3 regions of the Serratia sp. HNCC26DJ244 genome follow, and region 2 is predicted to be linked to each of the others. Evidence: predicted binding sites of a transcription regulator. Region 2 holds the regulator's gene; each other region holds the start of a gene.

Evidence for each region. Region 2 encodes LexA, which represses DNA repair genes until DNA is damaged. Its sites were predicted from a motif close to TNCTGTATGTACATACAGNA; they were not measured.
Region 1: mutH (DNA mismatch repair endonuclease MutH) is a predicted target of LexA. The motif match lies at 1,696-1,715, and genes of this name have one in related genera.
Region 3: AC2A06_RS08005 (metal-dependent hydrolase) is a predicted target of LexA. The motif match lies at 1,589-1,608, and genes of this name have one in related genera.

Annotation. Positions count from the first base shown of each region.
Region 1 is NZ_JBXUGO010000015.1:10,173-13,458, forward strand. It holds gene AC2A06_RS12780 (TerC family protein) at 147-860, opposite strand; gene mutH (DNA mismatch repair endonuclease MutH) at 980-1,663, opposite strand; gene rppH (RNA pyrophosphohydrolase) at 2,360-2,887, shown strand; gene ptsP (phosphoenolpyruvate--protein phosphotransferase) at 2,900-3,286, shown strand, end outside.
Region 2 is NZ_JBXUGO010000006.1:45,144-48,429, forward strand. It holds gene plsB (glycerol-3-phosphate 1-O-acyltransferase PlsB) at 1-193, opposite strand, end outside; gene AC2A06_RS06900 (diacylglycerol kinase) at 296-664, shown strand; gene lexA (transcriptional repressor LexA) at 793-1,401, shown strand; gene dinF (MATE family efflux transporter DinF) at 1,510-2,859, shown strand; gene zur (zinc uptake transcriptional repressor Zur) at 2,901-3,286, opposite strand, start outside.
Region 3 is NZ_JBXUGO010000007.1:68,264-71,549, forward strand. It holds gene AC2A06_RS08000 (L-cystine transporter) at 1-648, opposite strand, end outside; gene AC2A06_RS08005 (metal-dependent hydrolase) at 1,019-1,567, opposite strand; gene hxpB (hexitol phosphatase HxpB) at 1,780-2,445, opposite strand; gene AC2A06_RS08015 (YniB family protein) at 2,792-3,286, shown strand, end outside.

The DNA of each region.
Region 1 (3,286 bases), on a different contig from region 2:
AGGATTAAATTGGCCGCTCGCCTAAATAGATGTTCACAATAGTGAGAGCGGTTTGAGCGATGCGGGTTAGCTGATTATGGTGTGCCTGCGTCAGAAGAATTGACATAAATTCAGGGGGAACAAGGTGCTCCCCCCTGGATTAAATTTTAGGCCGAGGGTGCTTTTTTGTTGCGTATCAGATTCAATGCTTCAACCGACATTGAGAAGAACATGGCAAAATAGATATAGCCTTTCGGAATGTGGATTTGCACGCTTTCCAGTATCAAGGTGAAGCCCACCAGGATCAAGAATGAGAGCGCCAGCATTTTCACTGAAGGATGGCGGTTAACAAACTCCCCGATTGGCCGTGCGGCAAACATCATTACCCCGACGGCAATCACTACCGCCGCCATCATAATAAACAGATGGTCAGACAGACCCACGGCGGTGATGACTGAATCCAGGCTGAAAATAATATCCAGTAACATGATTTGCACGATGGCCCCAAAAAAAGAGTGCACCTTGCTGTGCAGTTCTTCATTTGAGCCTTCAATAGTTTCATGAATCTCTTTACTGGCTTTCCAAATCAGGAATAACCCCCCCAGCAGCAAAATCAAATCGCGGGCGGAGATATTGAAATCCATCACCGAGAACAGCGGTTGCGTCAGGCGGATCACCCAAGCTATTGACGCCAACAGTGCCAAGCGCATCAGCATGGCTGCAGCTAAACCAATACGGCGAGCTTTGTTCTGCTGCGCCTTCGGTAATTTGGCTACCACCAAAGAGAGGAAAATAATGTTATCGATACCCAATACAACCTCAAGAATAGTCAGCGTGCCTAACGCTAACCAGGCATTGGGATCCATAATCCATTCAAACATTGCCGCTACATCCTAATAGAAAAACAAACCGGAATTATACGTGGTTCTCGGCAGCTTGGTACTGTTACTTAATACCCCGCTTAATCTTTATCGCCTTTAGGCCATTGTGCGAATCAACATCAGTTAATGGCGAAATGCCTTGCCAGCAGTGCACCGGTGAAGTTTTTCTTAAGATAGAATCCACGGGGCAGTGTCATAATCGGTTGGCCTTGCTCACCTATGGCTTCGGTTAGCGCTTTGCTGTTAGCGGCCTTGGGGCGTAGTTGCAGCACTTCCCCATGGCGCGCGGTGATGCGTTCCACCTGGCCAAGGACGATTAAATCCATCAGTTCTTCCCAATCGCGGCGTAGCATATCCTCTTCTTCCTGCGAGGGCTGCCATAACAATGGTGAGCCGATACGGCGCTGGGATAACGGAATTTGCCGTTCCCCCTCAACGGGTATCCACAGCACTTGTGCCAGTTTGTGGCGCACATGGCTACTTTCCCAAGTGACGCCACTGTTAGCGGTGAGGGGAGCCACACAGACAAACGTGGTTTCCAGTGGCCTACCGGTGCTATCCACAGGGATGGTTTTCAACTCAATGCCGAGTTCAGGGAAATCCTGCTCTGGTTTACTGCCCGCCATCGCCCCCAGACAGCGTTCCAGCAGGGTCCCTACCCAACCCTTATCACGCTTTAAATCCTTAGGGATATTGAGTTGTACACCCACGGCCAACTCACCGAGAGTGAAACCGGCTAACGCTTGCGCTCGTGCGAACAACTGCTGTGCATTTTCCGGTGGTAACGGAGACGAATATGTCATAAATCAAGCCCATGAGTTCTGGTTGAAAAATACACTGTATTTACTCACAGCCAAAATAAGGGTAGTGAGATCGAAAAGAATAATATTAATACTATGATTTATAATCGTTTTTTTTAATTTCCTGGCGGGTGCGAATTTTTTTATTATGGTTTGTTCATCGGTAGCCACCGACAATGAACAGGATCTTACCCCTATTTATCCACAGATTTATGGGATAACCCAGTTTTTTACTGATCACTGGTTTGATTTACAGCCTTGACGCGAGACTTTTTTTGCGAACTTGTCGGTTTTATAGGCCACTCTGGCGGATAAGCTGTGGATAAAATCGAGGGTGCTGTAACTTTCGCCAGAGAAAGAGATAAAAGCGCTAGCGATCGTAAGTTCACCTGACAAATCGTCCTTAATTGTTACTTAACTCATTGTATTTTAATGATATATTTTATTTTGGTGAAGCGCTATTTCTTAGGCTCTACAGAGTTGTACCAGCTTATCCCTTGAGTTTTTCACATACCTATCCACAGAAATAGTGAATAAAATCCGCTTAAAACCCTAAGCTGTGTTTATAACTTGGCCCATATCTGTGAGTTACCTGAATGTTATCCGAAGACATGTGCTGCAAAGCAGTGGTTTACCGCTTGTAGCTTGTGTGAAACAATCAGGTTATCAATACGAATTTATGCTTATCGAGGTAGTCCGGTGATCGATGATGATGGCTACCGCCCGAATGTTGGTATCGTAATCTGTAATCGTCAGGGGCAGGTCTTATGGGCTCGCCGTTACGGTCAGCACTCCTGGCAGTTTCCCCAAGGGGGTATCAATCCTGGGGAAACGCCGGAGCAGGCGATGTTCCGTGAACTGTTCGAAGAAGTAGGGTTGAATAAAAAAGAGGTGCGTATTCTGGCTTCAACCCGTAACTGGTTGCGCTATAAATTGCCAAAACGTTTGGTGCGTTGGGACACAAAGCCGGTTTGTATCGGCCAAAAGCAGAAATGGTTTCTATTGCAGCTCATGGGCAATGACTCTGATATCAATATGCAACGTAGCAGTACACCGGAGTTTGATGGTTGGCGTTGGGTGAACTTCTGGTATCCGGTGCGTCAAGTGGTCTCATTCAAACGGGATGTATACCGTCGGGTAATGAAAGAATTTGCTGTCACTGTGATGCCCATGCAGGAACAGGCAGTACAGCGGCAGGTCCCGATTTATCGCCGAAAGAGAGGTTAATTTAAACGGACTATGCTCACGCGCTTGCGAGAAGTGGTTGAAAAAGTAGCCGCGACGGCCAACCTGACAGAGGCGCTGGACCTTTTGGTCAATGAAACCTGTCTGGCTATGGATACTGAAGTCTGCTCTATTTATTTGGCAGACAGTGACCGTCGCTGTTATTACCTGATGGCCACGCGAGGGTTAAAAATGCCGCGTGGGCGCACCGTCACATTGGCCTTTGATGAAGGGATCGTCGGTCTGGTGGGGCGTAAGGCTGAGCTAATCAATCTGGCGGATGCGCACAGTCATCCGAGCTTCAAATATGTTCCACAGGTCAAAGAAGAGGATTTTCGATCTTTCCTCGGGGTGCCGATTATTCATCGTCGGCAGTTGCTGGGTGTTTTGGTGGTTCAGCAG
Region 2 (3,286 bases):
GATCCTGCGCCAGACATTGGGTACGCAGAGTGAGTAAATCTGCCTTGGAATTATAAGGCAAAACATACAAAATCGGCCTAGACGGATCCAACCCTAACTCCGAAATGGGGTCTGAAGGGATGATTTTACTTTTTACCAAAAATTTAAGTGGTAAATTCAATAGGTTATAATAAATTTTACGCCAACCTGACATAACGACCTGAAGCCTCTTGTTAGCAATTGCGCTGAAAGCATACCAGAAACCGTGTAACAGGTCTGTGGTATTGAAACGATGACCTACCTTGTGAGATGAAACATGGCAAATCAAATTACTGGCATGACACGTATTATTAAAGCTGTTGGCTATTCATATAAAGGATTAATTGCAGCCTGGCGCAATGAGGCTGCTTTCCGCCAGGAACTGGTGGTGGCCGTGGTGGCTATCGTACTGGCGATATGGCTTGATGTGGGGGCGATAGCGCGCATTTTATTGATCGGCTCCCTGGTGCTGGTGGTGATTATTGAAATTATCAACAGTGCGATTGAAGCGATCGTTGATCGGGTGGGAACTGAATATCATGAGCTTTCCGGGCGATCGAAAGACATGGCTTCAGCCGCGGTCTTTCTGACGATTATGTTGGCGCTGTTTGTCTGGATCTCGGTGCTCTGGGATCACTTTGCCTGACGAGTAAACCGATGTCATGGGGTGCGATCAATCTCGCTAATCCCTGATTTTTATTTATGAATTGATTCCCAATCCTGGTTTACCTGTATATACTCACAGCATGACTGTATAAACAAACAGGGGGCGGAATGAAAGCACTAACTACCAGACAGCAAGAGGTCTATGATCTGATTCGCGATCATATTTCACAAACGGGCATGCCACCAACACGTGCCGAGATCGCAATGCGCCTGGGGTTTCGCTCACCAAATGCGGCAGAAGAGCACCTGAAAGCTCTGGCCCGCAAAGGTGTTATTGAAGTGGTTTCCGGGGCTTCTCGCGGTATCCGCTTGCTGATGGAAGAGGAAGAAGGGTTACCCTTGGTTGGCCGGGTGGCGGCGGGCGAACCCTTGTTAGCTCAGCAACATATTGAAGGGCACTATAAAGTTGACCCGGGCTTATTTCACCCTAGTGCGGATTTCCTGTTGCGCGTCAGTGGGATGTCTATGCGCGATATCGGTATTTTGGATGGCGATCTGCTGGCGGTGCATAAAACTCAGGATGTGCGTAACGGCCAGGTGGTGGTGGCTCGTATTGAAGATGAAGTGACAGTAAAGCGCCTGAAGAAACAGGGTAATATTGTTGAGTTATTGCCAGAAAACAGTGAGTTTCAGCCAATAGTGGTGGATTTGAAGCATCAGAATTTCACGATTGAAGGCTTGGCGGTGGGCGTGATCCGCAACGGTGACTGGCTCTGACACCTCTTTTTTGTCATGTTATCTAATCAAATAGGTATATCGCCTCAATAGCGGGGCGATATTCTGTCCATGTCAACAACTCTACTTCTGCCGTCGGAATAGATCGCAATGCGTTTACTCGCTACCTTCACCAGCCCTGCTGACAAAATACTGTGGCGTCTGGCATTGCCAATGATCTTTTCCAATATCACGGTTCCTCTGCTTGGTTTGGTGGATACAGCGGTTATCGGCCATCTTGATAGCGCAATTTATCTTGGTGGGGTAGCGGTTGGTGCAATGGCGACCAATTTCCTGTTTATGTTGTTACTATTTTTGCGCATGAGTACCACCGGGTTAACGGCGCAGGCGTTAGGGGCAGGGGACCCACAGCGCTTGGCGCGTACTTTTATGCAGCCGTTGCTGTTAGCGCTGTTGATTGGCTTAACCATAGTGTTACTCCGTGGCCCACTGATCTCGCTGGCATTACATATTGTCGGTGGTGATCAAGCGGTATTAGTACAGGCTAGACGGTTTCTGGAGATCCGCTGGCTGAGTGCCCCGGCAGCACTGGCGAATATGGTATTGCTCGGCTGGTTGCTCGGTGTTCAATATGTGCGTGCGCCGGTGGTGATGCTGATAGCGGGTAATCTGCTGAATATCGTGTTGGATATCGTGCTGGTGATCGGCTTGGGTTGGGGTGTCTCGGGGGCTGCCACGGCAACGGTGCTGGCGGAGTATGCCACACTGCTGTTGGGGTTATGGCTTGCTTGGCGGGTATTATGTTCACGTGGCATCTCATTAGCGATGTTGCGGCATGCCTGGCGCGGTAACTTACGTCGCTTGTTGGCACTTAACCGCGATATCATGCTGCGCTCACTCCTGCTGCAATTGTGTTTCTCTTCGTTAACGATTTTTGCGGCGCGCATGGGGAGTGATGTGGTGGCCGTCAATGCGATATTGATGAGTTTGTTAACATTTACCGCCTATGCTTTGGATGGCTTTGCTTATGCCGTTGAGGTCCATTCCGGTTACGCCTATGGCGCAAGGGACGACCGTCAATTGCATGCGATATGGTATGCCGCTTGTCGCCAGGCAGGTATGCTGGCACTGGGCTTTGCCACGGTTTATCTGTTTACCGGGCCTTATATTGTCGCGGCTTTAACCTCATTACCGCTGTTGCGTACCTTGGCCGGTCACTATCTTCTCTGGCAAGTCGTGCTGCCTGTGGTGGGAGTCTGGTGTTATTTACTGGATGGTATGTTTATTGGTGCCACCCGTGGCACTGAAATGCGCAACAGCATGGTGGTGGCAGCAGCGGGTTATGGGCTGACTTTATTTACACTGCCACTATTAGGTAATCATGCGCTATGGCTGGCTTTGGCTGTATTCCTGGCATTACGTGGTGTTGCGCTGGGGTGGATATGGCACCGTCATCAGGTGCGTGGTACCTGGTTTTCACTCCCTGCCAAGGGTGAATAAGGTCACCTGTTTTACTGCGGTTTGAAAGGAGTGTGAACTCTCTATTTTTTCTTTATCACTATGCTGTGATCATGCTGGCAACTGTGTTTGTGGTTACAGGCTTCTATTTCAACACAGGCGGAGCATAACCCATGTGCTTCAACCACACTGTGGCGTAAGACAAAACCTGATTCCAGGGCGAGTTTCTGTAGTGTTTCTTCCACACCCTCTGTCGTCCGTTCAGTGACTTGCCTGCAGCGATCGCAGATAAATAGCGCTGAGGTGTGCATCGGCTGTTCGAAGTGATGGCACAGTACGTAGCTGTTAGCAGATTCTATGCGGTGAATAAACCCTTGCTCCAGTAAGAAATCCAGTGCTCGATAGACGGTGGGCGGTTTGGCCTGAGGTTCTGCGATACGTAACAGATCCAGTAGATCGTAAGCACTGA
Region 3 (3,286 bases), on a different contig from region 2:
CAAGACACTAACCCCCTTGGAATGATCATCTTTAAGCAACTGTAACGATGCCACACCCAAGAAAGCGGCGAAGATAACGACACTGATGATGGATGTAGGGTTGGCTCCTGTCAGGTCAGCAAACGGATTTTTCGGTATAAATGACAAAATCAACTGTGGGACGCTAAGATCAGCCACTTTGCCGGCATAGTTGGTTTCGATAGCGGACAAACGTGCCGTTTCCTGGGCACCTTGCACCAAACCTGATGCCGTCAAACCAAACAGATTGGTGATGAACACACCCACCAATGCGGCAATCAAGGTGGTGAACAATAGGGTACCAATTGTCAGTAAACTGATGGTGCCTAAAGCAGCGGCATTATGCAGTTTTGCCACCGCACTGAGAATAGAAACGAAAACCAATGGCATGATGATCATTTGCAGCAATTGCACATAACCATTACCAACGATGTTAAACCAACTGATAGACTCTTTCAGCAGCGGATTATCTGAGCCGTAAACCAGTTGCAGCCCTAACCCAAAAACGACCCCAAGTACCAGGCCAGCCAACACTTTTTTAGCCAGACTCCATTGCTTATGGCGGGATTGTGCCAACAGCAATAGAAGGGCGGCAAAAACCATCACGTTTATTACGAGAGGTAGGTTCATCCCCATTATTTCTCCAATTATCTTTTTTGGTTGTAAAAGTGGTTACGCACAGACAGGCACCCCCATGCCTATTCAAGTTGCATGGGGCGGTTAGGTGACTCGGCCATCGTCAGGCTTTGCGCGGTTATTACCTGTGTACAATTCAACGGAACTGGCTGACAACAAGGCAAATATCGTAACAGTTTGCTAATCAACTCACTTATACCCAAGTAGAATTTGATATAACTTTTTATACAGAATCAGTGGCTTTATTGCCAGCAAAAAGGATATATAGCCAAGTTTACCTCTGTGGTACGCCATAACCCTGTGACGCGAACCACAACGGAGCTGTACCTGCCAAGGGTAATTTCACGTTGTTCAGACCCAATGGCTATAAGCGGAAATTTTTAATTTGTTGCCAATATGACCCTATAGGCATGCTGTCATTGCCTGGCCAGTAAAGGGAAAATGCCACTAGGCACAGGCACAGAACCCGTTCTAACTGGTTGCCCTTTTGGGAATTGAGTAATGGCAGGCAGAAACGCCAGCGGCAGGGCCACAGCAAGGGGACGCCCGCCGGGGTAAGGGCATCTGCTAGCAGGTGACTAAAATAACCAATAATCATGGCATGCAATACATCGGCCGGAATGAGCCAACGACCATACACATCTAATTGTAATAACAACATACCGCCGACGATAGCCAGCAGGCTATGAGTAAAACCCCGGTGACCAAAAATGCGTGCGATAGGGATCGCAATCCAGCGCAGACGCTGACCCAATAATGACTTGGGATGATCAATATCAGGTAATAATGAAGTCAACAGGGCGGCGGGAATGATGTGCCACCAGTCACCATGGGCAAGTGTGTCTGTTACCGCTGTTTTCTTGGCGAAAATGATACAAGCAACGGAGAAGATGAGGTGGCCTTCCGCGGTCATACTTTTACATCCTGTGCAATTTACTGTTAATTTATCCAGTATATTGATTTTCTGACTGTCAGGAAAGTGCTTTCAGTGTAACTATTTGTTAGTATTGCTCTTTCATACTTTAAGTGCATTCGGGTTTACAGCGAGTGTTGCCAGCAACCCAACCGCATCAATGGTGATGGGCTGAGTAAGAATGAGCACTGGCATAAGCCAGTGCTATCAGGTCAGCTAAGGTGTTCTGCGGTTAATTGTTCCAGACTTTGCAGTTGATAGTCAGCTAAGGCCCAACGGGGGTCTTGGCGATATTCTGCTGGCGGGATGACTATTGAGCGCATACGGGCTGCTTTGGTAGCAATCATGCCATTGATGGAATCTTCCAAGGTAATGCAGCATTGTGGATCACTGTTCAAACGCTCAGCGGCGATCAAATAGACTTCCGGGTGGGGCTTACTGTAAGGCAAGTATTCGGCGGAAACCAGTTGGTCAAAATAACTTTCCAGATTAAACATTTTCAACACTTGTTGCTGCATGTGTAGCGGGGAAGCAGAAGCCAGGCCAATGTTTAAATCAAGGGACCGGCAAAGCTCCAGTGATTGTTGTACCCCGGGTAACAGTGGGCGCTTTTCTTGTACCAGTTCGATGGCTCGTTCAATAATGCGCTGGGCAACTTCCTCTTGGGAAACACCTTGCCACGGCATGGCCTGATACCACATTCTGACTACTTGATCGATCCTTAACCCCAGTGTATCTGGCAAATTATGGCGATCTGACAGATCCAGACCCAATGCGCCAAAAATATCCAGTTCCGCCTGAAGCCACAATGGCTCGGAGTCGATCAGTAAACCATCCATGTCGAAGATAGCCGTTGTTATTGGTTGAAAATATGCCATTAAATATTCACTCCTACAGTGCTGGTAGATACCCATAGTTTGCATAGTTTGATGTTTTCATCACTCTACCATTTTTACTCATCGGCGGCTTGCACAGCATCAAGTGGCAGAGCAAGCCATGTGAACATCGCATATGGCCAATCTCGGTATCGCTGGATAACGACAGGTAAGAAAACGGTGGGCGAGTTTGATTAACTGCGGGTAAACTGGTAATCAAGTTTATTCAAATGTAGCCATATCCTAGGAGGGTCAATCCTCCATTGATGCAAGTTACAGCCAACAAGGTTGTCGTTTATCGGTGATGGGTATAGCTCAATGAATAGTTACGTCCTTATAAGGGGAACTCATGACGTATCAACAGGCCGGGCGCGTTGCCATACTTAAGCGTATTTTTGGATGGGTTATTTTTATCCCCGCGTTGGTTTCGACACTGATTTCTTTATTGAATTTTGTCTATCAGCATAGTGAAAAATCCGCAGGGATTAATGCCGTCATGTTGGATTTTGCGCATGTTATGGTGGATATGGCACGGCTGAACTCACCATTTTTAAATGTCTTTTGGTACAACTCGCCAGTTCCTGATGTGGCTAACAGCTTGTTTGCTGGTGCAAACCTGATGTTTATCATTATCTACTTTCTGATCTTTGTCGGTCTGGCATTGCAAGCCTCGGGTGCGCGGATGTCGCGGCAGGTGAAGTTTATCCGTGAAGGTCTTGAAGATCAGATGATTTTAGAACGTGCTAAGGGAGACGAAGGGCAGACTCGGGAACAGTTAGAAGAGAAGGTCATTTTGCCGCACCATACCATTTTTTTGCAGTATTTCCCTCTGTATATTTTACCA